Regions from separate parts of the Nostoc sp. UIC 10607 genome, predicted to be linked through region 2. Evidence: predicted binding sites of a transcription regulator. Region 2 holds the regulator's gene; each other region holds the start of a gene.
The links. The regulator HrcA, encoded in region 2, represses chaperone genes, less so after heat shock. The targets are predictions, from matches to a motif close to TTAGCACTCNNGANTCNNGAGTGCTAA.
Positions count from the first base shown of each region.

Region 1: the regulator HrcA is predicted to act here: its motif matches at 3,674-3,700, upstream of groES (co-chaperone GroES).
Region 3: the regulator HrcA is predicted to act here: its motif matches at 3,673-3,699, upstream of groL (chaperonin GroEL).

Region 1 covers NZ_JBIQNW010000010.1:111,440-118,765, reverse strand. The annotation lists gene ACEYW6_RS12325 (ParA family protein) at 1-1,065, opposite strand, end outside; gene ACEYW6_RS12320 (hypothetical protein) at 1,078-1,518, opposite strand; gene groL (chaperonin GroEL) at 1,619-3,253, opposite strand; gene groES (co-chaperone GroES) at 3,341-3,652, opposite strand; gene ACEYW6_RS12305 ((2Fe-2S) ferredoxin domain-containing protein) at 3,918-4,376, shown strand; gene ACEYW6_RS12300 (response regulator transcription factor) at 4,706-5,383, shown strand; gene ACEYW6_RS12295 (NIL domain-containing protein) at 5,453-5,761, opposite strand; gene ACEYW6_RS12290 (4-Cys prefix domain-containing protein) at 6,162-6,539, shown strand; partial or broken gene ACEYW6_RS12285 (serine/threonine protein kinase) at 6,554-6,973, shown strand.
Region 2 covers NZ_JBIQNW010000039.1:45,100-52,425, reverse strand. The annotation lists gene ACEYW6_RS25315 (Npun_F5749 family FMN-dependent PPOX-type flavoprotein) at 1-136, shown strand, start outside; gene cysE (serine O-acetyltransferase) at 219-983, opposite strand; gene ACEYW6_RS25305 (hypothetical protein) at 1,195-1,686, opposite strand; gene ACEYW6_RS25300 (DUF3352 domain-containing protein) at 2,081-3,742, opposite strand; gene ACEYW6_RS25295 (rhodanese-like domain-containing protein) at 3,900-4,232, shown strand; gene hrcA (heat-inducible transcriptional repressor HrcA) at 4,679-5,809, shown strand; gene ACEYW6_RS25285 (ABC transporter permease) at 5,839-6,621, opposite strand; gene ACEYW6_RS25280 (exopolysaccharide biosynthesis protein) at 6,899-7,326, shown strand, end outside.
Region 3 covers NZ_JBIQNW010000056.1:18,891-26,216, reverse strand. The annotation lists gene ACEYW6_RS29085 (hypothetical protein) at 1-328, opposite strand, end outside; gene corA (magnesium/cobalt transporter CorA) at 393-1,535, opposite strand; gene groL (chaperonin GroEL) at 1,958-3,640, opposite strand; gene ACEYW6_RS29070 (MraY family glycosyltransferase) at 3,799-4,881, shown strand; gene ACEYW6_RS29065 (hypothetical protein) at 4,957-5,217, opposite strand; gene ACEYW6_RS29060 (hypothetical protein) at 5,334-6,524, shown strand; gene ACEYW6_RS29055 (AAA family ATPase) at 6,521-7,326, shown strand, end outside.

The DNA of each region.
Region 1 (7,326 bases), on a different contig from region 2:
TTCATAATTTTCATTTATTCCCGTATTTAATCTGTTCAGCAATGAGTACCAAATTTGTTTTACTTTCGATAAACCAATCTCAGTAACATCAGGAACAGGAGAAAAAACAAAATTAATTGATAAGTTTTTTAGCCCTTGCAGTGATTGGATTAGCAGTTCTATTCCTTGTTTATTTTGTTCGTTAGGGAAAAGAAATATAATTGCTTCATCAGCTGCTTGAATTAATGATAAAGCTCCCCATTGATTGATTCCAGTTCTCGAATCAATTAAGATAATATCAGGTTTTAATTGTTCGTAAATTTCACGTTTAAAAAAAGACCAAAGACTTTGATCTCCATCAATAATAGTAGTAGCATGAAGATCATCAACTTTGGAGACATAATCAAGATTAAGAGAACCAGCCGGAACAACAAATAATCTTCCAGTGGCGTTAGATATTTTCACTTCGCCAAATATTTCAGAAATTGAAATACTTGGTTCTACGTCTTCTGGTAAATAGGAACGCTCATAAAAATAGTCAACTATTCCATACTTTGGTTGTGGCTTGAGGTTGAATGCTGTACTCAAGCCAGGTGCTTCTAAATCTAAATCCACGGCTACGACTTTAAGACCACGTACTGCCAAAATTGAGGCAACATGAGTTAATGCAGTAGTTCTACCTACTCCTCCTTTAAAGGAATAAAAGGTTACGGTTCTGGGTAAACTGGGTTCAGGCTGGGGAAGTTGAGGTTGATTTTGCGGATTTGCTGCTTGAATTGCTAAATCTTGCCAAGTTTGTACTGAAGCTGTATTAAAAGCCTGCGGTGCAGAAAGATTTAGTGAATCTGCTTCTTGAGGCGTATATAAGGAAATAAACCCAGGAGATAAATGAGGAACTTGTGATTTAAGTAAGTTAAAACTTTGTTCTTTCCTTTGAGGAATAGATAAATTAATAAAGCGATCGCTTACAATAGTCAAATTCAATAAACCTGATGTAGAAATATTTAAATCAACCCATTCTTGTGAATTATGCACATATTGGTTTGCAATTTCTTGCTTTAGCAAAACCTGCCAATTTTCTTGCATTTGACCACCTCTTTAAAGTTGAGTAGCTTGCTTTTGTAACCACCTCTTGAGATTCTGATAAGCTTTTAACCAACGTTTGTAACTTTCATCATCAGGCTCAAGGCCACAATAACGCATATCTATAAAATTTTGGCTATTTGGATTTTCCACTTCATTAAGCCATTTTCGCACTTCAGGAAAATGAGCAATTCTAGATTTAAGTCGATTGTGCCGATTTAATGCTTCTATGTAACTATGTCCCGGATTAGTAATAGTATGCCCGGGATTAGTAGAATCTGTCTTCCATTCCTGAGTTGCACCCTTTGCTAAGGTAGCAAAAATCATTGCTTTTAATAAACACTCAATGGTTACACCTCCAAAGTGCATAGCGGCTACTCTTCTTTCCGATTCTTTTCTACATAATATTTCAGTATCACAGTGACGCTGCATAAAAGCGGCTTGGTAATCTTCCATTTTGTTATTTTCTCGTTTGAAACACCTGAATCTTGACACAAAAAAACAGCCGCCTCCACAAGGGAAGCAGCTGTTTTACAAATTATGTAACTACAAAGTATTAGTAATCGAAGTCGCCGCCACCAGCACCAGCGCCAGCAGGAGCGCTATCCTTAGGCTCAGGCTTGTCAACTATGATACATTCGGTTGTCAACACCATACCCGCGATTGAAGCAGCGTTTTGCAGAGCAGAACGAGTCACTTTAGCAGGGTCAACAATACCAGCAGCTAACAAATCGACGAATTCGTTTGTCGCAGCGTTGTAGCCAACGTTGAAGTCTTTCTCTTTCACGCGTTCAGCGATCACAGCACCATTCTGACCGGCGTTTTCAGCAATCCGCTTCAGAGGTGCAGGTAAGGCGCGAACGACAATCAAAGCACCAATCAACTCTTCATCCTTAAGATTGCTCTTTGCCCAAACTTCCAATTCAGGAGCAAGGTGAGCCAAAGTTGTACCACCACCAGGAACGATACCTTCTTCCACAGCAGCTTTGGTCGCGTTGATAGCGTCTTCTAGGCGCAACTTCTTGTCTTTCATTTCGGTTTCGGTCGCTGCACCAACTTTCACTACAGCAACACCACCAGAGAGTTTAGCAAGACGCTCTTGTAATTTCTCTTTGTCGTAAGAAGATTCGGTTTCATCGATTTGACGACGAATCTGTTCGACACGAGCCTTAACAGCAGCTTCGTTACCTTCGGCAACAATTGTGGTGCTGTCCTTGGTGATGGTGATCCGGCGAGCTTTACCCAGGCTATCTAGCTTGGTATTATCCAGCTTCAGACCCGCATCTTCGGTAATTAGTTGACCACCAGTTAAAACAGCGATATCTTCTAGTAGTGCTTTGCGGCGATCGCCAAAGCCAGGAGCCTTAACAGCGGCCACGTTTAGCACACCGCGTAAACGGTTTACTACCAAGGTTGCCAAAGCTTCTTTTTCAATATCTTCGGCGATAATCACCAAAGGACGACCAGCACGAGCTACTTGCTCTAACACTGGTACGAGGTCTTGTACCAAAGCGATTTTCTTATCGGTCAGCAGTATGAAAGGCTCATCAAAAACCGCTTCCATCCGCTCAGGGTCGGTAGCGAAATAAGGAGAGATGTAGCCTTTGTCAAAGCGCATCCCTTCAGTGATTTCCAATTCGGTGAACATAGATTTCCCTTCTTCTAGGGAAATTACGCCTTCCTTGCCCACCTTGTCCATTGCTTGGGCAATCATCTGACCGACTTCTTCGTCATTACCAGCCGAGATTGCACCAACTTGGGCAATGGCTTTGGAATCTTCCACTGGACGGGCGTGTTCTTTGATTTTGTCTACCAAAAAGGCAGTAGCTTTATCAATACCACGCTTCAGGGAAATTGCGTTAGCACCAGCTGCAACGTTCCGCAAGCCTTCTTTGACGATCGCATGAGCTAAAACGGTGGCAGTTGTGGTGCCATCACCCGCAGCATCGTTTGTCTTAGAAGCAGCTTGACGAATCAAAGCTACGCCAGTATTTTCAATATGGTCTTCTAATTCGATTTCTTTGGCGATCGTTACACCGTCATTGACAATTTGTGGTGCGCCAAATTTCTTTTCTAGGACTACGTTACGACCTTTGGGACCAAGGGTAACAGCTACAGCCTCAGCCAGGATGTCAATGCCTCGTTCTAAGGCGCGACGGGCGTTTTCGTTGTAGATAATGCGCTTTGCCATAGGTGTCTAAATTCCGGGATTAGGTCAATTTTTTCTTGAATTGGGCATGGGGTATCGGGAAAACTCTTCCCTATTCCTCATTGCCCACTAAATAACGACTGCTAAAATATCTTTTTCAGAAAGCAGTACATATTCTTCGGTACCGAGCTTGATGTCAGTGCCAGCGTACTTAGAGTACAGCACCTTATCGCCGACTTTAATTTCCAATTCTTGACGGCTACCGTCATCGTTACGCTTACCAGGGCCAAGGGCAACTACTTCCCCTACTTGTGGCTTTTCCTTGGCGGTATCGGGCAAATACAGACCACCTGCGGTCTTTTCCTCAGAGGCGTTCACTTTTACGAAAACGCGATCGCTCAAAGGTTTAACTGTAGAAACGCTTAAAGATAAAGCTGCCATATTATTTCTTTCCCTTAGAGTTTAGCACTCTCGACTCCTGAGTGCTAATCTACCGAAAAGTAGCGTCCGATGGCAAGAATTCTTTGAGTACGGGTTCCCGAACTAGAGGCTCATAGATGTACTTAAGTATAAATGCTTAATTATTTCTATCTTTCAGGGTCTGTTCCGTAAGTTCCGAATATTTTTTTATGGTCAACTTTATTTGCAAAGCTTGGAAATTGTTATAGAACTGTAATCAGGGAGCCGCTCGATAAGTAACAATACAGTGATCCAGTCCAGCCATCAAATCCCCAAAGCCACTAAATCTCTAGAACATAAAGCCCTGAGTAATTGCGTAGAAATTTTAGGACTTGCAAAAATTCAGCGACACATTTTTATTTGCGCTGACCAGACAATTGCTAACTGCTGCTCAAAACGAGCTAGTCTGGAATCCTGGGAATACTTAAAAAAGCAGCTTAAAGAGTTAAAACTTGATGAGCCGCAACAGAGTCATCCCATTTGCGTCTATAGAACTAAAGCCAAGTGCTTGCGCGTTTGTTGTTCTAGACCCATAATGGTGGTTTACCCTGATGGTGTCTGGTATCGCCAAGCAAGCCCGGAAGTTATTGAGCGGATCATCCAAGAACACTTAATAGGCAATAAGGTGGTAGAAGAATATGCATTTTTAACCCATCCTTTGCCAGAAACTTCCCTAGTTTCTTGTGAACACCTCATAGAGGCTTAACAACCGAAGGATATGGTACAGCAGTAAGCTTTAAGAAAGTGCGGGTTGGTTTTGAGGTAGGGTCATCTTTAAGCCAATACTTACTTGTGAGTCAGAAGGATTATTATTTAATCAGTGTTTTTTCGCCCGCCACTTTCAATGCGATATATAATAGCGCATTATAGATACTACTGCTATACGTATCCTTGCTGGACTTTTGCTATCGAGCTACCAGTCTCTTGAAAGTGCTCGGCATTTTTGAGACTTCGAGACAGCAAAGGCAAGTTAAGTAGGAAAAAGGACAACATCTCCAAATAACCCACCATAGAGGATAAATATTCAAGACTTTGATGGACCGAAGCGCGACAAGTGCCACTGCTATGAAAGAGCCCAGCATGAAAGATCACAAACGACTTCTATTGATTGATGATGACCCTAACCTCATCTTGCTGGTGAAGGATTACTTAGAATTCCGGGGATACGAAGTCATCACCGCCGAAAATGGACGTGAAGCTCTGGAAATTTTAGAGCAAGATGTTCCAGACATGATTATCTGCGACGTGATGATGCCGGAAATGGACGGATATACTTTTGTGGAACAAGTCCGGCAAAACGAACGCACCAGTTGGATTCCGGTTCTTTTCCTTTCAGCTAAGGGACAAAGTGCAGACCGAGTTAAGGGTCTGAATAAAGGTGCTGATGTTTATATGGTCAAACCCTTTGAACCAGAAGAACTCGTAGCGCAAGTTGAATCCTCGCTGAAACAAACTATCCGTTGGAAAGAACACCAAGCAAAAGGAGGCGAAAACGGTTCCCGTATCCAAGTTCCCTTCGATGTGCAATTAACCCCAACTGAACTGAAGGTAGTCCAGTTTGTCGCTAGGGGTTTAGCTAACCGGGAAATTGCTGAAGAACTAAATGTTAGTCAGCGCACAGTTGAAAGCCATGTGTCCAATATGTTGGGCAAAACCAATCTCCACAACCGCACTGAACTAGCGCGGTGGGCGATTGAAAATCAAATGGCTTAAACAAAGTTAATAGTTAACAGTTAGGAGTTATGAATTATGAATTTTTTAACTCCTAACTCCTAACTAAATCTACCAACCATCTTCTTCAGGGCTGGATTGGTGCAAAACTTCTAAATCCAGTTCATCTAGGTAAGTTAGGGCGCTTTCAATCTGGGAAACAGTACCTCGCAGTTCCAGATCGAAGCAGCTATATTGTGGCACGTTTGCGCTTACCTGAGCATCAGCAATAATGACTATGACCCCATAGTGAGAAACCAGTCGTGAAATGACTGGTTCCTCATGCAAGTCTTTAGGAATGCGAACTTGGATGCGAGTTTGGGTGCGTCTATTATCTAAAATATCAGTATTAGATTTTACTTGTTTATTTGGAATTGCCATTCTAGCTTCCTACTCGACTTCTGGGATGGGGTTTTACTTTGCACAATTCTTTTAACACTAGCGTCACTTATCCCACGTAGGCAAGCAAGAAAGTATTTACCTTTGCAAACCATTAAACTAGATGTAGTAAATGTGAAGAATTGCTCATAATTCGGTATTTATGAGGTTAATTGTTATTCTATAAGCGCTTTCGAGCACATTGAATATAGCGAATTTTTAGGGTTATAACAATTGTTGTAACCCTAATTTATTGTGTATGAAATTTAATACTGAAGTGAGAACTGCTATATATGTTACTTTGTCTAAATTTTAGGGAACTCTCTTAATAGAACCTTATAGGTTTAACCCTCTGTTTAGATATCAATAAAAATCGATTCTTTAGGATATTTACTTCTGTGTAATGACCTATTGTATAAATCCCCATTGTCCAAAGCCTGTTGACCCAGCAAATGTAAATAACCCTATTTGCCGTAACTGTGGGTCAGAAATACTGTTGCAAGGCCGCTATCGGGTAATCAAACAACTAGGACAAGGTGGCTTTGGTAACACTTTTGAAGTTGACGAGTGCGGGAAAACTAAAGTTTTAAAAGTGCTGACTGAGAAGAACCCCAAAGCCATTGAACTGTTTCAGCAGGAAGCAAAGGTTTTAAGTCAGCTAAACAGTGTGGGTATTCCTAAGGTGGAACCAGATGGTTATTTTACTGTTTTACCTAAAAATAGCTCTGTACCATTGCACTGTTTAGCAATGGAGAAAATTGAAGGCGTAAATAAGGCGTAAATTTAGAGCAGTGGATGGAATTTCGTAATTATCAACGTATTTCTGAAACTCAAGCTCTCAATTGGCTAAAACAACTTGTAGAAATTCTTGCTTTAGTACACGCTCATCAATATTTTCACCGTGACATTAAGCCTCAGAATATCATGCTGCGACCAGCTGGGCAGCTTGTCTTAATTGATTTTGGCGCAGTTCGACAAATCACGACAACCATTTTGGCGGGAAATTCTCATACCAGAATTTTTTCACAAGGCTATTCACCGCCAGAGCAACAAAACGGTTATTCGGTACAGCAGTCAGACTTTTTTGCATTGGGACGGACTTTTATTTTTCTGCTCACAGGTAAGGAACCCCAGGATAAAGAAATTTATGACCCTCTGACTAATGAGTTGCACTGGCGAAAATCTGCACTCAATCTTTCTCCACTTTTGGCAGATTTAATCGACCATTTGATGGCTCCTACTGCAAATCAGCGTCCTCAAAATACGCAAGTGATTTTGCAGAAGTTGAAGGGAATTGAAAAAGAATTACAAATACCTAAACTTTTATCGCAAAAAACGGCAATTCAATCAACCAACAGGTCTAAATCAGTCAATTCGTCTTCTAGCCAGACTCAGAAAAGCCAAAAACTTTGGCAAGTTCTCATTGGCTTAGGAGTGGGATGTTTTGCTGTTGTGATTGCGGCTATTAATCAACCAAACACCAAAAATCCGGTTTCTGTTTCTCCTATAGAAAATGTTCCGGTAGCTATTCCTAGTCCAGTTAGCCAAATTCCTGAAGTCCCATTAAC
Region 2 (7,326 bases):
AGTGCCTAATTTTTGCCTACTGCTACTCGACCCAGTGCAGGTAGACCACTTAGAATTACGCGGCGAACCACAAAATCGAAGATTTTATCGCCGCGATGAAAATCAAAAATGGTTTTGTGAAGAAATTAATCCTTAATTTTGTCAGTTAGGAGTTATGAGTTGGAAGGTGCAAGGATAATTTTTATTCCTCACTCCTCACTCTTAACTCCTAACTTTATTTAAATACCCGCACCATCTAGAAACTGCTGTATTGCCTTATCTTTAAGGTTACACACAGGAGCATTTTCTGATAAATCAGCTTGGTTAGAAGCTACACAACCTGCCAACACAAGAGTTTTTTCAGAAGAGTTGGTGCGCTGAAGAGTTTGTATTTGTTCTTCCAGTGCCTCAATCCGGTCTACTAGAGCACGAATTACTTCGGCTTCCGAATCTGGTAAGTTATTGTGTTCAAGAGGTGCAACCCGGACTCCAGAACGATATATAATCCGCCCAGGCACGCCCACTACTGTACAGTCAGAAGGAACATCCCTTAGAACAACAGACCCAGCACCAATACGGACATTATTGCCAACTTGGATATTGCCCAGTACCTTCGCTCCAGCTCCAACTACAACATTTTCACCCACAGTGGGATGGCGCTTGCCACATTCTTTACCAGTACCCCCAAGAGTGACACCTTGATAAATTAGGGCATAGTCTCCCACGATCGCAGTTTCACCAATTACTACACCCATCCCGTGGTCAATAAACACACTTTGCCCAATGGCTGCACCAGGGTGGATTTCAATTCCAGTCAAAAACCGAGCCAAGTGAGAAATTAGGCGGGGAATAAAGGGAAGACCAACAGTATACAGCCAGTGAGCCAGCCTATGGAATAGCAGGGCTTGCAAACCAGGGTAACAAAATAAAACTTCCAACCAGTTACGGGCAGCTGGGTCACGTTCAAATATGATACGAAAGTCAGCACGAAGTGTAGATAGCACGAGATAGCACCCTCGGAAAGCACAACAAGCTACTCTCCCATATTATCGTCTCAGGCGTTACACCTAATAATTGGAAATGGGACATTGGGCATTGGGAAGAGGACTTAGGGACAAGGAGAAGGGAAAGACTTGTTGTAAGTTATTTCACTTAAGTCACCTTATCCCCTTGTCTCCTCTACCCCTCTGTTCCCTCATCTCCCTACTCCTTACTTCATTTCTGCTCCACCGTCAGAGTATAATCACGCTTGACCCCAGGGTTAAATGTACCCACCCAAACCCGATAGGTACCATTTTTCCAGTTGCGATCGCTAATGCTAGCATCTTTACTTTTGCCAGTGTCATCACCGCAACGAATTGTTGTTTTATCTGGGCCTTGGATGAGTAAAGTGGTGTCAGTGTTGTTGCTATCGATTTGTATTGTCAGCTGGGAAAAGTCCTTTTCCAAAACCATAATGTGATCTGGATTGGGATCGGCAAAGCCAATACAGGCTTTTTGATCGCGATCGCGGTTACTTATGGCAGACAATGAGTAAGAACCACCTGTAAACCCTTGCAGTGTTCCTTGTGCTGGATCAAAGTTTGTAGATAGATTGAGAGTACCAAAATTTGCTGTCTCTGCTATTACTGGCGTAGCTGTGATGGCGGTAAGTATAGCCAACAACCAGCCGCCGCGAAACTGAAGTCGGGGGCGACAGTATTTCATAGTAGCCCTCCAACAGGCTGTTAGATTAGTAATGATATATACATATTCTAGTTAAAAAATTCCAGTGAAATTTCAGTTACTTGTGCCACATTAAAATGTGCCACAAGTAATGCCATTAAAAGCAGGCAGCTAATTGCTAGGTTGTTTCTTGATCTAGACAGCAGCTACAATTAGCGAACTGATAATTTAGATGTAATTACCTCTGTTGGTTGGAGAATTTTTTCCCTTAAAGAAAACCCTCGACGGACGATTTTAGATCAGCAGCCAATAGCTATCCAAAGATTAAAAATACAAATAGCAAAGGTTACATAAAATTTACCTAAATATCATGGATCAAGAAAATGCAGAAGGTAAAATTATTTTACCTTCTGCATTTTTAACTTATGTGAAAATATCACGAATTATTGAGTTTGAAGAAAATGCCACCTTTGAGCGATCGCGTGTCAGTTCCGTAACTACTGACTGTGAGCGATCGCAGATTATCAAAAAACGGTTTACCTAAAACTTCTACTAACTTGAGAACTGGTACTTGACGCTCTAACAAATTCTGACTCTTTGTCCAGTCAAGATATATATAGCCTTGATTTGGTAGGGGAATCGCAGCAATACTATCTTGGAATTTGGCATTGTCAATTAGGGAATTATCCTTGGTTGTGAGAATTTCATTCATCGTCTCTAAGTCAGATGTGAAAACTTCGTAATTTCCTAAAGTTGTATGCAATCCTCGCACTTTTGTTTCAATACTGAACGATGGCCGCTCTTTGACATCTGCTTTTGTAGTAGCCGTAGTTAACTCTGTCCAAGCAGAGATTTTTTGCTTGTCTATATTCAATGGATTAATGCTGAGTCCGTTGGATGAAGCGATCGCATCTAATCGAGCAACGCCTTGTTCTACACTCTCGGATTTTTCCACCACAAAAATCCAATGGGGGGTTGTTTGTTCTTTATCAGGTAACAATGCTATGGCATATTCTCCCTGTACCCAGCTAAAAATATCCTCTGGTAAGTTTATGCCCCAGCGTTTTTGAACATCCGCTAAAGGTTTTGCTAACCGAGAAACTACATCTTCCCCAGAACCATATATAGTTGCTGTTGCTTGTCTCCAGAGTTTGGCTAAATCACTGTTACCCAAATTACTCAAATTTGAGCCGGAAATGGCCAAACCTGCGGAGGCTGGAATATATTGCAATGCTCCTACAGGTTTAGACAGTGGTGAGGATGGGGGGACAATTTCCGATGAAGTTAAAAAGGTGGTTTCTGCTAGTAATCCTTTGGGGTTCAACGCCAGGGAAATTATTTCGCTGTCATAGGTTTGTTCTGGCAGCTCTAACCCTTGCCATTTTGCGACGATGGGAAGATTTAAGAAAGCTACAGCTAAACTCCCTTTGGGCAGTTCTTTGGTAGCTTTTTGATATTCGGAGGAGCTAGTCAAATTTAGATCGGGTGCTTGGACATTATTGATAGCATCTCGTAGAACTTTAGGATCGTTGGCAAACAATACAAAGCCTTCACCGACAACAGCACCTGCAAGTAAGTCTTGTTCTGATTGAGAATTGTCAGAAATCAGCTTTATACCTTTATATTGTTCAACAGCTAAGTTTGCCCCAGCTAACGCCCGTTTGGAAAACAGCAACTCGACAAACTCGCGGCTTTTCTCCGGTTGCTTGCTTGCTAGTGCTAATAGATACCCTGGCTGCTGTCCGTTTTCTGGATCGCGATCAATATCTAAGGTGGTAATAGCTAATGTAATTTCGTTCCCTAACCAAGGTTGAATATCTTGTTTGTAATCTATACCACTCTTGGCGAATAAACTGGTTTTGAGTTTAGATAGTTCTCCTTCACGCTCCAACGCCTGTAAACGGTCAGGATTCACCAGCAATGAAACCATTGCAGGGGAAAGTTTCGACACGAATATGGCTGCACTAGGCTGAGAGGTAGAAGCAATGAGGTTAGCCGGACTTTTGCCGAAAAACCAGTAGAAACTAGCGATCGCAATTACTAGCAGTGCGATCGCACCAGCTACGATAAAACCAATAAATGAGCGTTGCCTATTCACATTAAACCTTTAAAAAAGACGGTTTACAGCCATTTAAGCAGAAAGCCTACCAGGATTTATCAGCCTTCTTGAGAATGGATACTCATGCAAAGGCAGAGATTTTCTGCCACCATAAATAGGATTAGGACTGTTTATAGGGAATTCTTTTAGTTAACCCATGAACCAGATTAGTGTACAAGAACTGGCACAACGTCTTTCTTCTGGTGATGCAAGTATTCAGTTAGTAGATGTACGCGAACCACAAGAATTGGAGATTGCTAGCATTGAGGGCTTTGTCAATCTACCCCTGAGCCAATTTGCCGATTGGGGAGATCAAGTCCCTAACCTCTTCAATCCCCAAGCTGAAACCCTTGTACTATGCCACCACGGCATCCGCTCTGCCCAGATGTGCCAGTGGTTAATTGCTCAAGGTTTTACAAATGTGCAAAATATTTCAGGTGGTATTGATGCTTATTCTGTCTTAGTAGACCATTCAATTCCCCAGTATTAGCTAGTGTTTAGGTGCATTACTCAGATGGAACTTACTCTTCCATCTGGCTTTTGGTATGCTGAAAATAACACCACATTTTAGGGGCTTGCTAGGAAAGCTTATAAGTTTATCTACTGGTTATATATCTTACAGAACTTTTCGACCCCGATCTTATGCTGCGATCACCGCAAAAGTACGTATCCCACAATACTTTTATCAGTGTAGAATTATGCAAACATAAAGCAAAAAGGATGTTGTCAATTCAAACCCTCAGTTATTGCTGCAAAAGCCTAGATTATATTGAAAGCGCACTTTTAAAGAGTTATGTACTTGAACCTTAAAATTAATTATCACAATATAGTTGTATAATTTGTTATCTTAATAAACTATTAATATTCTTTGGTTTCGATCAATCCAGAAATTTTTCCAGAGTTTGATTAAAATTTGCCTCTAGCAAAACATACCCTATGGAAGTCCAGTTAACAAATCGACAACAGCATATACTTTGGGCAACTGTACGTCACTACATTGCTACGGCAGAGCCTGTTGGTTCAAAGGCTTTGATCGAGGAGTACGATCTGGGTGTAAGCTCGGCGACAATTCGCAATGTGATGGGCGTTTTAGAAAAGTCTGGGTTACTTTACCAACCACACACCTCTGCCGGACGAATACCTTCTGACTCAGGTTACCGCATTTATGTTGACCAGTTAATTACCCCTTCTCTGCGTTCGCGCAGTGTGTCGCAGACAGATGCTACGCGAACAGAATATTTAGGGCGAGAAGTAGAGTTGGCACTGCAAAACCGCCTCCAGTGGGAAGATTGGAGTTTAGAAACTCTATTGCAAGGAGCAGCACAAATTTTAGCAACCTTGAGTGGTTGCATTAGCTTGATTACTATGCCGCAAACTACTACAGCACTATTGCGACATCTGCAATTAGTGCAAATTGAAGCGGGGCGGATCATGTTAATTGTAGTGACCGATGGTTATGAGACACATTCCAAGTTGATGGATTTGTCGCCAACACCAGAGGAAACACAACGGGATTCAGAGGTAATCGATCGCGAGTTGCAGATTGTTTCTAACTTTTTGAATAGCCATTTGCGGGGGCGAAGTCTATTGGAATTAGCCAACCTCAACTGGAGCGAACTAGATCAGGAGTTCCAACGCTACGGGGAATTCTTGAAAAATTCAGTTGCCGAATTGACTCGTCGGACTCATGCGCCGACTGCAACACAAATTATGGTTCGGGGTGTGTCAGAAGTTTTGCGCCAGCCAGAATTTTCCCAGTTGCAGCAAGTACAAACGATTATCCACCTGCTGGAAGAAGAACAAGACCAACTATGGCGATTAATATTTGAAGAACCAGAGCAGGAGGATGTAGGTAAGCCAAGGGTAACGGTTCGCATTGGCGCAGAAAACCCACTAGAACCGATACGTACCTGCACCTTGATTTCTTCCAACTATCGCCGAGGTTCAATACCAGTAGGAAGTGTGGGAGTTTTGGGGCCAACGCGTCTAGATTATGAAAGTGCGATCGCAGTTGTGGCATCTGCTGCTGATTATCTCTCAGAAGCTTTTAGTTATTTCAATCCTTAAATAGGGATTAATCCTATCAGGTGATGTCTCTAACTCGAAGCACTGGTATAAAATCGCAACGCAAACCGCCAAAACCAAGTAGAAGCGAAAAACAGCACTACTGCCAATATTGCCGCACCTATCAACCAGCTAATTTCACTCCTACCCAATAGCGCTTGGGCTGGGACAGTAGTTAAAAATGCTACTGGCATCACAAAGGTAAAGAAAAAACGGTAAGCAGTAGGATATGCTGCGATGGGATATCGTCCAGCTTCCAACAAACCACGCAAAACTTCTGTGACGTTGTATATTTTGACGAACCAGATACTCATCGCTCCCAGCATAAACCACAGGCTGTACAGAATCACCAAGCTGAATAATAATGGCAGCACACCAAGTAGATAGTCGTCTATCCCTACACCGAGGCGTTTACCCGCGTAGCCAATAATAACACTACCAAAAATTAGATCCGGCATTCCCCAAGGTGAAAGGGTATGGGTGGAAAGCCAAAACTGACTGCGGATAGGTTTTAATAATATAAAGTCCAAAGTGCCTTCTTGGACATGGCGGACAATGCGATTTAAGTTCGACGCCAGAAAAGTAGCAGAAAAGCCTTGTAGTAAGGTAAAAAGTCCTAGAACTACTAAAGCTGCTTCCCATGACCAACCACTAAAAGTGTAGCCAGTCCGGTAAAACAAGAATAGTCCAAAGAGGCTACCGACAAGATTTCCCAAGCTGCTGAGGGTAGCTATGAAAAAGTTAATCCGATACTCTAACTCTGCTGCGATCGCAGCACTCCAAAATAGTCTTAGTACTTTCAAATATCTTTGCATCTTGCACCCTTATCCCAATATGTTCCATCTGTCATGACATTTCCATAATTTACACAATAACTTTAAGGAAATTTAATATTACTTTTTATTCAGGAAAATTGCTAAACGTTAAGATGTTGTGGATCTATTGTTGAAAGGTAAGAAATTCTATGGATCTGGATTTACCAGAACTAATGAAATCACTCGGCTACTTTGAGGTATGAGCAATTATCTTTGCTGAATCTGGCTTGTTAATTGGTATATTTATTTACTAAATTTTGCTAAATCCTGGTGATATATGGCTAAACTATCTAACGAATTACAACGCTATTTTTTTGAGGAAGATCGACCCTCAAAAGTAACTTTGGCAGAGATTTTACTATTAGCAAAAGAAAGAATTTTTGGATTTTTGCTGATTATCCTGTCTTTACCTTCAGCTTTGCCAGTTCCAGCACCAGGATACTCAGTCCCTTTCGGCATCCTGATTTTCCTATTAGCGGTACAGCTAATCGCCGGTGCCAAAACCCCCTGGCTACCCAAGCGGATGATGAGTCACCCTATCCAACTCACAACAGTTCAGGGATTCTTGAAAGCAGGGATTCCTTGGTTAAAAAGAATTGAAGCGATCGCTCGTCCTCGTCTGAGCTATATCTGTACTACTTTACCTGGTAGAGTGACCATTGGTATAGCGATCGCCTTGATGGCAATTTCTATGATGATTCCGAT
Region 3 (7,326 bases), on a different contig from region 2:
ATTTCCGAATTACGCGGCGCGATTGCTTGCTATGTTCAACTACTAGAGAACTGTTGTCCCAGTCAACGTATACAGCAACATTATCAGATTTATTTTCAATGCTAATTCCTAAATCTTTCAGATCGTCAATTGGGTATGAAGATTTGAGTTTAAAGGAAATCCCAATTTTATCGTCGAGATTTTGTTCTTTGAGTTGTTCGTCAACGATTCCTTTCTTAAACTCGAACTTAATTTGGTCATCTATGGATTCAACCATGCGGTTAAAAACGTAGGAAATACCGATAATATAAATCGTCAAAACTACTAAATTCTGGTCGCTACTCCTCATAACTCAGAATCTTAACTCCCGGTGCTAATGAATATATATTTGACCCATCGTCCATCTACAACCTTTAATTACGCTTGATTGTTACAGAATTTTGTAGCCAGCCCCGTCGCCAAAAAAAGAATAGCAAACCAAGTGCGATCGCTCCCATCACTGCCAAGCAAATTGGATAGCCCCAATACCAATTCAATTCAGGCATATTATATGGCGATTTCTCAGTATTGAAATTCATACCATATATTCCTGCAACAAAAGTTAGTGGGATAAAAATTGATGAAACCACCGTTAGCACCTTCATGATTTCATTCATTTTATTGCTCACTGCCGAAAGGTACACATCCATTAATCCAGATGCTAGTTCTCGGTAAGTTTCTACCATGTCCATCACTTGCACTGTATGGTCATAACAATCTCGCAGGTAGATTCGTACCTCTTCGCCAATCAGTTCGCTACCATCTCGAATTAAAGAATTAATTGCATCTCGCTGCGGCCAGATAGCACGACGCAGTTGCAGTAATTCTCGCCTAATTTTATAAATATTTTGTAGTGTTTGTGGGGTGGGTTTAACTATTACTTCCTCCTCTAACTCTTCGATTCGCTCCCCATAAAGCTCCAGCACTGGGAAAAAGCCATCAATAATTGCATCTAACACAGCGTAAGCTAAATAATCGGCTCCCTGTTTACGGATGATTCCTTTGTTTTTTTCAATCCGCGATCGCACCGCTTCAAAGCAATCATGTTCTGGTTCTTCTTGTACTGTCAACAAATAATTTTTCCCTAAGATCAAACTCACTTGTTCGCTGTGAAAACCACAAGTTCTTTCTTTTGGTACTACCATGCGAGCAATGAATAGCAATTGGTCTTCATAATCCTCTGTTTTAGGACGCTCCGGTACATTGACTATATCTTCTAAAACTAGAGGATGTAACTCAAAAACGTTACCCAATCGTTCTAATATGTCTTGACTGCCTAAACCTTGTACGTCTACCCAAGAAATTGATTCGCTATCAAGATATGGGATACATTCTTCTGGAGTTAATATTTGTTTGTGGATGAAATTGGTTTGATTATAGTCAATCAAGAAAATTATCGGTGGTGGAGCATCTGCATCAATAAAAATGGTTCCAGGTATAGTCCCTGGTTGGTGATAGAACTCATCTTCATATGGTCTATTTACTACTTTGGGAAGGCGACGCAGTTTTCGTGCCATGCAATATTACCTAATAGTTATTAGTTATTAGTCATTAGTAAAAATAATTGACTCGTAGCAACTGATAACTTACACATAATTTTACAAAAATTAATACAAAGAGGGCAATTTCTAGATTAAGCAATTATTTAGGTTGCTAATTTGGTCATCAACATTTTGTTGGTAGTCAGTTGTACTCATAACTAAGCACTGAAAAGTTTCATAATTACAGCTATTTTCAGTTGTAAGGGCAAAGCAATGCTGTACCCCGACAATACGTGTGCTTTAAATAGATGAAAACTGCTGTAAGTTTATTTACGTTCAGTGAGTTACCAGCAATACAGATAACATATTGCTTCTGAATCAGCAATGGTCAGTATAAAAAAACAGTTTGCCTTGGCAAGACAAACTGCTTAAAAAATATTTATCTGGGTGAGCAGAAGTTAGAACATGCCCATGCCGCCCATGCCGCCCATGCCGCCCATGCCACCCATGCCACCCATGCCGCCCATACCGCCCATATCAGGGGCAGCCGCGGCGGATTTCTTCTCCGGCTTTTCAACAACGATCGCTTCGGTGGTTAAGACCAAACCAGCAATGGAACCAGCGTTTTGCAAAGCTGAACGCACGACTTTGGCAGGGTCGATAATCCCGGCAGCGATCAAGTCTTCAAATTCTCCGGTAGCAGCGTTGTAGCCAATGTTGAAGTCGCTATCTCGGACTCTAGAGACGATAACAGAACCTTCAGCACCAGCATTATCTGCTATTTGACGCAAGGGAGCTTCTAGCGCTCGTTGGACTATATCAGCCCCAATTTTTTCTTCTTCGTTTTCTAAGCTGTTTTTAATCGCTTCTACCGTCTTAGCTAAGTGAATTAAGGTCGTTCCACCACCAGGAACAATACCTTCTTCCACGGCGGCTTTAGTAGCGTTCAGCGCGTCTTCAATCCGCAGTTTACGGTCTTTGAGTTCGGTTTCGGTTGCCGCACCCACTTTAATTACTGCCACACCGCCAGCGAGTTTAGCGATGCGTTCTTGCAGTTTTTCTTGATCGTACTCAGAATCGGTTTCTTCCAACTGCCTGCGAATTTGAGAAATCCGCTTTTGTACCTCTGGCTTGGTGACACTGCCAGCTACAATGGTGGTGCTTTCTTTGTCAATGGTGATTTTGCGGGCAGTTCCCAACGCTTCTAGAGAAGCGGTATCCAAGCTTAAGCCAATTTCTTCAGAAATCAACTGTCCATCGGTGAGAATAGCAATATCTTCTAACAAAGCTTTGCGGCGATCGCCAAAGCCAGGTGCTTTAATTGCAGCCACAGCAAGTACACCCCGCGCTTTGTTCACTACCAAAGTTGCCAAAGCATCACCTTCGACATCTTCCGCGATGATCAGCAAGGGCTGACCAGAACGGGCGACTTTTTCCAACACTGGTACTAAATCTTGGATGCTGCTGATTTTTTTGTCAGTAACCAAGATGCGGGCGTTTTCAAATTCGACTATTTGCCGCTCGTTGTTGGTGACGAAGTAGGGTGAAATGTAACCCCTGTCAATCTGCATCCCCTCAACTACTTCTAGTTCTGTGGTGAGGGATTTAGATTCTTCAACGGTAATGACACCATCTTTGGTGACTTTTTCCATTGCTTGGGCTAACATTTGGCCAACTTCTTCATCGTTACCAGCAGAGACAGTTGCAACTTGAGCGATCGCACTTCCTTCTACTGGCTTGGCTACTCTGGCAATTTCTTTTACCAGTGCCTCAATAGTTTTGTCGATCCCGCGTCTCAAGCTAACCGGGTTACTACCTGCCGCGACGTTCTTCAAACCTTCCCGAATCAAGGCCTGTGCTAAAACTGTGGCGGTGGTTGTACCATCCCCAGCGACATCTTTAGTTTTTGAGGCCACTTCCTGGATGAGTCTTGCACCAGTATTTTCCAAAGGATCTTCTAATTCAATTTCCTTGGCAACAGTGATACCATCGTTGACAATTTGAGGTGCGCCAAATTTTTTCTCTAAAAGGACATTGCGACCTTTGGGCCCCAAGGTGATTTTTACGGCATCGGCAAGGGCGTTAACACCCCTTTCTAGAGCTCGCCGCGATTCCTCGTCAAATGCAATAATTTTCGCCATGTTTTATTTCTCTAGCGCTTCCATTAGACAATTTAGCACTCACAGGGCAAGAGTGCTAATCTTCCAAGCGGCTCAAGTTACAAATGGAAATAAAAAAAATTGATTAATATACAGGTGATGCTCATATTAGATACAGGCAGTAATGCTTGAATTGGGAGATGAATCTAGACAACTCCCTTAAGTTCCTTGGTATTGCCGACCCTAGCGGCACCGGCTGGTTGGCAGTAGTATTTACGTTTCTCTTGGCTTGGCTTGTAACATGGCGTTTAATTCCAACAGTACGCAAATTCGCCTTGCGGGTAGGTTGGGCAGACCAACCCAACGCACGACGGCTCAATCGAGAACCTTTGCCCAATGCAGGGGGGCTGGCTATCTACGCAGGTGTGATTGCCGCACTGGTATTAGCTAGCCTTTTACGACCTATCGAACTGCAAAACGTACTGGCTCAGGTGCTCACTATTCTGTTGGGGGGTTCGATATTAGTCCTTGTGGGCTTTATCGACGATCAGTTCGGCTTACCGCCCTCTGTTCGATTGTGGGCGCAAATTGTTACGGCACTGTTGCTAGTAGCTAATGGCATTAGTGTCCAAGTTATGTTTGGTACCCCCATTGACTCGCTCCTGTCCATGTCGCTAACCGTGCTATGGGTGGTAGGAATTACCAACGCCATCAACTTGATGGATGGTATGGATGGCTTGGCAGGAGGAATCAGCTTTATTACCGCCATGAGTTTGTTGGGGGTTGCAGCCCAATTTAACAATCGTGCAGCGGCAATCTTGGTACTTGCAGCCTTGGGGGGTGCAGCACTAGGCTTTTTGCGCCATAACTTCCATCCATCACGGATTATTATGGGTGATGCCGGAGCATACTTTTTCGGCTATGTGCTGGCAGCAACTAGTATTTTAGGCAAACTGCAACAAAACACAGTTTATGCACTAATTCCCACGGTTTTATTTCTGTTGTTACCAGTGCTAGACACCACTCAAGTATTTGTGCGGCGGCTACTAGCAGGAAATAACCCTCTCAGTACTCCAGGGAAAGATCACCTGCATCACCGCTTACTTGCCTGGGGACTCTCCCAGCGCCATGCTGCGTTCACGCTTTGGTCAATTACCTTAGTTTTCAACTTGCTGGCAATGAGAATACAAGGCATGAGTTTGGCTGTGATGCTGGCTACCGCCAGTAGCATTATCCTTCTTTTGGGTTTTACTGTTTGGCAAAGGATACGCCAACAGCCTTAGTTGCTTGTCGAGTGGGTTAAGCGCGATCGCACCGCCTTCACCCACCATCGAACACCAGATACAACCAGTCGAAAACTAGTCCAAAGGCCAATTTGGCGGTCTTTTGGTGTTTTTCAAAGCTTCTTCCAACATCCGACGATTGGCATCTTGAGACATTTTTTTGGTCTTATCCATCATCACCACAGCCACTTTTGTCAAGCCAGTTGTCGTCCCTTGAGAAACTTTATCCATACTCTCAAGTCCAACACTAGTCACAAGTAGCAGTCCACTCAGTACAGTAGTGCTGACATATACTTTTTGGGCTAAATTGGCTTGTTGAGTCGATTTATCTGCCATTGTCTGCAATTTCCTGTTGTGTTCGACTCTTTTAGTTCACCAGATATCGCAATAAGTGCAAAAATCTGATCAGGATCTGATCAGGATCTAGTTGAGTAGAGCGATCGCAACAAGCAATGGTACTAATCAAGGCATCACCAGAGGGGATTGAACAAATTAAACAATCTATAAAACACAAAGGTTGGACTGTAAGTGGTGACAGAAAAAACAATGCAGATGCACTGATTATTGTGAGTCAGCAACTATTTAAAAAATATGTAAAAAAATACCTAAAAATAAATAATGCTGATGAGGAGCCACTTACCAGTGAACAACTTACAAAATTAGTAAACCAAGAACAAAAAATATTTACGCCTACAGCAACGAATAAAGTAAATACATATATTTATCAACTAAAAAAACAAAAATTTACTATTAAGGACTTTATAGAAGAAATTGAAATTCAATGTTTATATGCTGATAGAGTCACCTCTAGAAATTGGAGATATTTTCAGAAAGGTAAAGAAATTGATGATGATATATTTGAGGCTTTTTGTACAGCTTTAGAAATAAAGAATTGGGATAATTTTGCTATTTATCACCCCATTTATAATAAAAATGCTACCGATCAAACTCGTTTAGTAGAAGGATTGAGTTCATTTAACCATAGAACACAAATTAAATTACTAAAGACAAACTTTAGCAATCCAAATAAGCCTTTTCTAGTTGCTAATACGTGTAAGTATAGTCAAACCTGGATGCTGAGACGGTTAGAGTTGGAGATTGAAAACACCAATAGACTAAAATGCAAGCCTTTTTTGTTATCAGGCTCTCAATTCTCTTCAAGAAGTATTAATGAACTCTCAAATCGCTTTGAAGAACAATATCCTATAACAAGGCTTGTTAAATCTTTGAAAAATGAGAATTTACTTGTTGTTATTGATAATCCTTATGACTGCAAGGAAATAATTAATGATTTTTGGATGCCTTTAGTTAAGAAATTAACTACAACAAAAACTCCAGGTATAATGTTTATGTTTTTGCTATCTAATAATCAAGCCAATGAGCGAGAAATAGAATCGACACAAATTATCGAACTACCTCCGGCTAATCCATTTAAAGAAGAAGATAAAGAAGATATAGTTAATGCGTTGTTGGATATTGGGGCAAAAATACAAAACCCGTTGTCTCAAGATAATGCAGAAAAGATTGCTGATATCTTAATCCAAAAAAGTAATGGCGATACATTAAAGTTACTTCAAGAAATTTATAACCATTTTAAATCTAAGACAACAAACTTTGCTGATGTATGGCAGAAATACCCATGAATCAAAAAAAAATTGAGTATACCGGAAAAATTCACCCTCCGAAGGGAGGTGAGTTAAATGAGCAACTGCGTCGCAAATTGTATGCTTACTACCCTAGTGATTCTCTAAAAGAAGCAGTAAATTTAGCAATTAAACTACATCGGCCATTGCTGCTAGAAGGAGAACCTGGTTGTGGCAAAAGTGAACTTGCTCGCGCTGTTTTCTATGAACTTAGTAAACAATATACTAGTTATGAGTGGGATTACCGTCTTTGGAATGTGCAGTCAACTAGCAAAGCTCAAGATGGATTTTATAGCTATGACTACATTGGTAGATTACAAGCTGCACAACTGGCAAAAGTAGAAATTAAAGATAAACAATCTAATCCGGCAAATCCTGAAGATTATCTGGAATTGGGGCCATTAGGCTATGCTTTTGATAGAGATTTTTTAAATCAAAAAAAGAGTGAAAAGCCATATAGAACTATAGTTTTAATTGACGAAATTGATAAAGCTGATACAGATTTTCCTAATGACCTTTTACTGGCTTTAGAAGACAAATGTTTTGAAATTAAAGATTTGCGTCCTCGGCAATGGTTAAAAGCTAACCCCGACGCACCACCGATTGTTTTTATTACATCTAATCAAGAAAAAGAACTACCTAATGCTTTTCTGCGGCGCTGCCTGTATCATTATATTGAGTTTCCAGATAATAAAGATGAACTCAAGAAAATTATTCAGGCAAGATTTCAATCACAACGACATGATTTAGTGGATAAAGCCATTGAACGCTTTTTAGAATTGCGGTCAGAAATGAACGACGA